Regions from separate parts of the Streptomyces sp. NPDC025793 genome, predicted to be linked through region 2. Evidence: riboswitches for the same ligand, from Rfam matches in the RefSeq annotation. Region 2 holds a riboswitch; the other holds the start of a gene.
The links. A riboswitch is a leader RNA that binds a small molecule or an ion and turns the genes downstream of it on or off. The one in region 2 is predicted to bind S-adenosylmethionine.
Positions count from the first base shown of each region.

Region 1 (3,182 bases), on a different contig from region 2:
CCCGGCAGGTAGTCCAGCACCAGGAACGAGACCGTGCAGGCCGCCCAGAGCACCCCGGCCGCCTGGCCGAGCCGTTTGATCACATAGCGGCGCACGGGCTAGCCGATCCAGGTGTCGTGCAGCTGGATCCGGCTGGAGGCGTCGAAGTCCAGGTCGTGCACCCTCTTCGAGACGCCCAGCTGGGTCTGCAGCTCCACCACCGGCGCGTAGTAGGCGTTCTTCACGATCAACTGCTCCGCCCGGGCGACCAGTTGCTCGCGTTCGGCCGGGGCCGTGGTCGTGGCCTGCGCGGACAGCGCCGTGTCCAGATCCCCCGCCGGCACGCGGTAGAAGTTGGCGAGCCCGGTGGAGAAGGAGCTGCGCAGGATGTCCGGGTCGGCACGGGTGCCGTTGCCCCAGGCCGCGTCGTAGTCGCCCGACTGGAGCGTCGGGGCGAACCGGGTGACCTGGAGCTGCTTGAGGGTCACGGCCACGCCGATGGCCTTGAGCTGCTGCTGGACCAGTTCCAGCGCGGGCTGGTTGGTGGCCGCGTTGGGGAACCAGTCGATGGTCAGGTTCAGCCTCGTGCCGTCCTTGGTCCGGATGCCGTCGCCGGCGGTCTTCCAGCCGGCCGCGTCCAGCAGGGACCTCGCCTTCGCCGCGTCGAAAGCCAGATCCGTGCCGAGGCCGGTGTAGTCGGGCGTGGTGTGCGCGAGGATGCTGGTGGCCGCCCGGGTGCCGGTGGGGAACACCGTGTCGGCGATCTGCTGCCTGTCGATGCCGAACACGATCGCCCGGCGTACCCGGGCGTCCTTCAGCAGCGGTCGCGCGTTGTTGAACCCGAGGCCGAACACCACACCGGGGTTGGCCCGCCGCTGGAGAGTGACCCGGCCTCCTCCGAGCGCCGCCTCGTCGGCCCTGCCGACGCTGCCGATCGCGTCCACCTGGCCGGACTGCAGACTGCCGGTCCGTACCCCCGCCTCGGGGACGACCTTGAACACCAGCCTGTCCAGGTACGCCTCGCCCCTCTTGCTCCACAGCGAGGAACCCCAGGCGTAACCGCTGCGCCGGGCCAGGGTGATCGACTGGTTCTGCACGTACCGCTGCAGCGTGAAGGGTCCGGAGCCGATCACTCCGGCACTGCACTTCTGCTGCGGTGTCCTGTGCACGCTCGCCGATGACTCGATTCCCAGCGAGTGTGTCGAAGTGGCCTGCAGGAACTGGGCGTTGGGCTTCCTGAAAGCCACCCTGACGGTGAGGGGGCCGACCACTGTGGTGCTCCTGACGCCGCTCAGGTAGCCCTCGGCCAGCGTGCCCAGCGCGCCGAGCTTGGGCACCGCGTCGAAGTTGTCCTTGACCACCTGAGCGGTCAGCCCGGACCCGTCGCTGAAGGTGACGCCCGACCTCAGGTGGAAGGTGAACGTGGTCGCGTCGGAGCTGATGTCCCAGCTCTTCGCCAGCCACGGCACGATCTTGCCGGTCCTGGGGTCCTGGTCCGTCAGGGAGTCCACGATCTGGCGCACCGAGTAGATGGTGTCGTTGCTGGCGACCTGCTGGGGGTCCACGCAGCCGGCGTCCGAACCCACCGCGAAGGTCAGGGTGCCGCCGGACCTCGCCCGGCCGCTGCCCGAGCCGGAGCCGGCGGTGCTCGACCCGCACGCGGTCAGCAGCACACTGGCGGTGAGAAGGGCGGCCAGCGCCGTCCATCGGGAGGATCTGACATCGGCAAGTGCAGTCACGGAAGGGTTTCTCCTACTCGTGTCACCAGGCACGGGGTGCCGTCCGAGGCACGGCCGCGCACGGGCGTGCGGCCCCGGCCGACAGGCGGAAACGGGGATCAGACGGAAACGGGGATCAGGCGCGGGACGGGGATCAGACGGAGACGGGAGCGGCCACGGCCGCTCCCGGCCGTCGACCGGCGGCGGGAAGGCCCGTCAGTCCTGACAGAAGCAGCTGGTCGAGCGCTTCAGGTCGATGTGGCGGCGGCGCGCAAGCCGGGAGAACACCATCGCGACGGCGAAGGAGGCACGGGGGCCGTCGCTGCGCCGCATGACCCTCCTCCGTGTCTCCGGCCCGGTCAAGGGGCCACGCGCTTGCGGGGATCGTCGGTGATTCCGCCGGGCTGTCACCTGGAGTACCCCGCCGCGTGGGAGGGTTGCCGGTCAGCGAGCCAGGGCTTCACGCCGACACTCGATGTCGATCGCGATGCTACGGAGCGGTCTCGGCGTACGTCAATGCCGTCACCGGCCGCCCTACGACCGCCCGGCTCGGGATCCGCCGCGTTCGCGGGGAATCTTCTGACCTGCCTCGATCGCCACCGGCAGTCGGTTCTCGGCCGGTGGCAGCGGGCAGGTGGCCAGGTCCGTGTAGGCGCACGGCAGGTTCGCGGCGCGGTTCGAAGTCCAGGACGACCGTACCGTCGGCGGCGGGCGCCAAGGACGCCAACCGGCCGAAGACGCGGAAGGGTTCGGCATTTGTGACCGGTGCGACGGGCGCGAACCCGGTGGGGCCCGCGGAGCCGGACAAGGGCGTTCCTGCCGGGGCGTCGCCACCACCGACACGGCGCTCGAAGAGCCGCTGATCCCAAATTGCTAAAAGACCCGCGTATAGGCTCATATCGCGTCAATTCAGGACTGCGTTCCCCGTAAGAAAGGGTCGAACCATGCGTAGGATTCAGCGCGCTGCCGTCGTGGCCGCGGTGGTCACGGGGCTGTCCGCCCTCGGCGCCGGCGCCAGCTTCGCCGACGGCTACGACGCCCCTCCCAGCCCTCCGCAGATCACCGCCGTGGCCCATTCACAGGCCCGCGCCGTAGCCGTCGGAGGCGGCACCGCGGTGGCCAACTCGCAGGCCAACGCCGTGGCGACGTGGGGCGGATACCAGTACGGTCAACCGCAGTACGCCGCCCCGTCGGCGTGACGCGGCCGACCGACGTCGGGCGCGCGGACGTCGCTGGTGCCCAGCCGGTCGAACGACCCGGCCGGGCCCCGGCTAGCGTTTGATGCCCACGCCCGCCCACAGACTGATCTGGGCGTCCGTGGGCTCCGTCCCGTCGGCCGGTCCGGCGGGCCGCCAGCGGTGGCAGCACACGATGCCGGGGTCGATCAGGTCGAGTCCGTCGAAGAAGCGGCGGACGTCGCTGTGCGAACGGAACTGCACCGGAGACCCGGACTTGGTGTAGACCTCCGCGACCTTGTTCCAGGTG
Region 1 is NZ_JBVHMR010000004.1:102,714-105,895, reverse strand. Features, by position in the region: gene ACZ4MF_RS10705 (ATP-binding cassette domain-containing protein) at 1-95, opposite strand, end outside; gene ACZ4MF_RS10700 (ABC transporter substrate-binding protein) at 99-1,718, opposite strand; gene ACZ4MF_RS10695 (putative leader peptide) at 1,914-2,030, opposite strand; SAM riboswitch class IV at 2,064-2,177, opposite strand; partial or broken gene ACZ4MF_RS10690 (DUF1684 domain-containing protein) at 2,232-2,424, opposite strand; gene ACZ4MF_RS10685 (hypothetical protein) at 2,642-2,896, shown strand; gene ACZ4MF_RS10680 (SAM-dependent methyltransferase) at 2,969-3,182, opposite strand, start outside.
Region 1: linked by a shared signal. The riboswitch ahead of ACZ4MF_RS10695 (putative leader peptide) and the one ahead of ACZ4MF_RS01775 (aminotransferase class V-fold PLP-dependent enzyme) in region 2 are both predicted to bind S-adenosylmethionine.

Region 2 (3,182 bases):
ACGCTCACCGCGCACCACCAGTACGAGCCGGCCGCCATCGGTCCGGTGGTCGACGAGAACGGGGTCCAGCGCAAGGTCGGAACCTCGGAGAAGCTGCGGGCCAAGCTGTCCAGCGCCTACTACGGCGAGGACAACCAGATCCCGAAGCCGACCGTCGACGAGTACAAGGAGATCACGAGCGGCCACGGCCACCACTGATCCCCGCGTCGCCACGCCACGCCGAAGGGCCCCGTCCGCAAGCCGGACGGGGCCCTTCGCCCTGTCCCGGGGCCGATAGGGTGGGATCGGACGACGATTTCGCAGGTACGACCCTCAGGAGCGACCATGAGCGCTGTGACCCCCGCTGGAGGCGACACCGCGGCGGGCCGCTCCTGGCCCGCCCTGCTGAACGGCCTGCTGAACGGCGAGAACCTGTCCGCCGACGACACCGCCTGGGCGATGGACCGGATCATGCGCGGCGAGGCGACCGACGCCCAGATCGCCGGGTTCGCGGTGGCCCTGCGGGCCAAGGGACAGACGGTCGAGGAGATCACCGGCCTGGTCCGCACGATGTACGAGCACGCGAACGTGATCGAGGTGCCGGGCCGCACCGTCGACATCGTCGGCACGGGCGGCGACGGAGCGCGGACGGTGAACATCTCCACGATGTCCTCGCTGGTCGTCGCCGGTACGGGCGCCAAGGTCGTGAAGCACGGCAACCGCGCCGCCTCCTCCGCCTCCGGTGCCTCCGACGTCCTGGAGAAGCTGGGCGTCAACCTCGACCTCACGCCCCGGCGGGTGGCCGAGGTCGCCGAGGAGGCCGGCATCACCTTCTGCTTCGCGGTCAAGTTCCATCCGGCGCTGCGTCATGTCGGCGCCGCCCGCGGCCAGTTGGGCATCCGGACGGTGTTCAACCTGCTCGGTCCCCTCACCAACCCGGCGAAGGTGCGGTCCCAGGCGGTCGGCGTGGCCGTCGCGCGGGAGGCGCCGATCGTCGCGGGCGTGCTCGCGGAGCGCGGCAACTCCGCGCTGGTCTTCCGCGGCGACGACGGCCTGGACGAGCTGACGACGACGGCCACGTCCCATGTCTGGGTCGTACGGGACGGCAAGGTCACCGAGGAGGTCTTCGACCCACGCGACGTCGGTATCGACCTCGTCCCCGTGGAGGCCCTGCGCGGCGGCGACCCGGCCCACAACGCGGAGGTGGCCCGCCGGCTGCTGGACGGCGAGCGGGGCCCGGTCCGGGACGCCGTCGTACTGAACTCGGCGGCGGCCCTCGTCGCCCTGGACCCGACGGACACCCCGCTCGCCGAGCAGCTCGGCGCCGGCATGGCCCGGGCCGTCGAGTCGATCGACTCGGGCGCGGCGAAGCGGGCGCTGGAGCGCTGGGTGGCGGCGACCAACGCATAGCGGTCACGACGGGCGTCCCGCGATCCGGACCGGGGTTGCGGGACGACGATCAGTTGACGTAGGTTCCTGAACCAGGTCATGAGTGACAGTCATGAGGCCCCGGCCGACTGTCCGGCAACCCTCCGTCCGTGGCGGGGTGCCCCGGGTGAAGACCAGGTCGTAGGCAGCGAGGTCTACGGCAAGCGCGGACCCCTCGCACACTTCTGAGAGTGTGGGGCCAGGGGTCCTGGTCGTTCGAGGGAGCCTTCCGTGAGCAAGCGAATGCGATAGGGCCGCAGAGCCCCGCCTCCGCATCCCCTTTTCTCTTCTTTCCGTACGCCGCCCCGTGTCGTCTTCGGCTCCTTCGGCGTACGTCCTCACGGGAGTCCACTCATGTCTGTCTTCACCGCTGCCGCCGACCAGTCCGTTTGCTCCCCCCTGCCCGTTCTGGGCCGGGATGTCACCGTCCCGCTCGTGACCGGTGGCGAGGTCACCTACGCGGCGCTCGACTACGCGGCCAGCGCCCCCGCGCTCCAGCGCGTCTGGGACGACGTCGCCGCCTACGCGCCGTACTACGGCAGCGTCCACCGCGGCGCCGGCTACCTCTCGCAGCTCTCGACCGACCTGTTCGAGAACGCCCGCAGGACGGTCGCCGAGTTCCTCGGCTGCCGCGCCGACGACCAGGTGGTCTTCACCCGCTCGACCACGGACTCGCTCAACCTGCTCGCCCGTGCCCTGCCCGCCGGCTGCCAGGTCTTCGTCTTCGAGACCGAGCACCACGCCTCCCTGCTGCCCTGGCAGGACGCGCGGGTCACCTACCTCAACGCCCCGCGCACCCCGCGCCAGGCGGTCGAGACCCTGGAGCGGGCCCTCGCCGACCGCACTGCATCTATTCAAGAGGGGTACGGCCCGGCCCTGGTCTGCGTCACCGGCGCCTCCAACGTCACCGGCGAGCTGTGGCCGGTGCGCGAGCTGGCCGCCGCCGCGCACGCCCACGGCGCCCGGATCGTCCTGGACGCCGCCCAGCTGGCCCCGCACCACCCGGTGGACGTGCGCGACCTGGACGTCGACTGGGTCGCCTTCTCCGGGCACAAGCTGTACGCGCCCTTCGGCTCCGGCGTCCTCGCGGGCCGCGCGGACTGGCTGCGCGCGGCCGAGCCGTACCTCGCGGGCGGCGGCGCGAGCCGCACGGTCACCCGGCGTCCGGACGGGGGAGTGGCCGTGGAGTGGCACGAGAGCGCCGCCCGGCACGAGGCGGGCTCCCCGAACGTCATCGGTGCCTACGCCGTCGCGTCGGCCTGCAAGGCGCTCACCGAGGCCGGCTGGGAGAACCTGGTGGCCCGCGAGGAGCACCTGATCGCGAAGGTCCGCGCGGGCCTGGCCGCGGTGCCGCAGGTGAAGGTGCTGTCCCTGTTCGGCGACGACGCCCCGCGCGTCGGCGTGATCTCCTTCGTGGTGGAGGGCTGGAACAGCTCCCACTTCGCCGCCGCGCTCTCCGCCGAGTACGGCATCGGCGTCCGCGACGGCCTCTTCTGCGCCCACCCGCTGGTCCGCACCCTGCTCGGCAGCGACCCCCAGACCCAGGGCGAGTGCGGCGCCCCCGAGGCGGCCCCCGGCGAGAAGTCCCTCAACGCCATCCGCGTGAGCTTCGGCGCGGGCACCCCCGACGAGCACGTCGAGCGCTTCGTGACCGCCGTGCGGGAACTGGTGACCGAGGGTGCCCGGTGGACGTACCGCACGCAGGACGGCCGCTGCGTGCCGGCGGTGTGAGGGTTCGTACGCCCGTTCCGAGGCGGCTTTCAGCCGGTCAGGAG
Region 2 is NZ_JBVHMR010000001.1:366,662-369,843, forward strand. Features, by position in the region: gene qcrB (cytochrome bc1 complex cytochrome b subunit) at 1-198, shown strand, start outside; gene trpD (anthranilate phosphoribosyltransferase) at 325-1,389, shown strand; SAM riboswitch class IV at 1,464-1,580, shown strand; gene ACZ4MF_RS01775 (aminotransferase class V-fold PLP-dependent enzyme) at 1,762-3,138, shown strand; gene ACZ4MF_RS01780 (Lrp/AsnC family transcriptional regulator) at 3,176-3,182, opposite strand, start outside.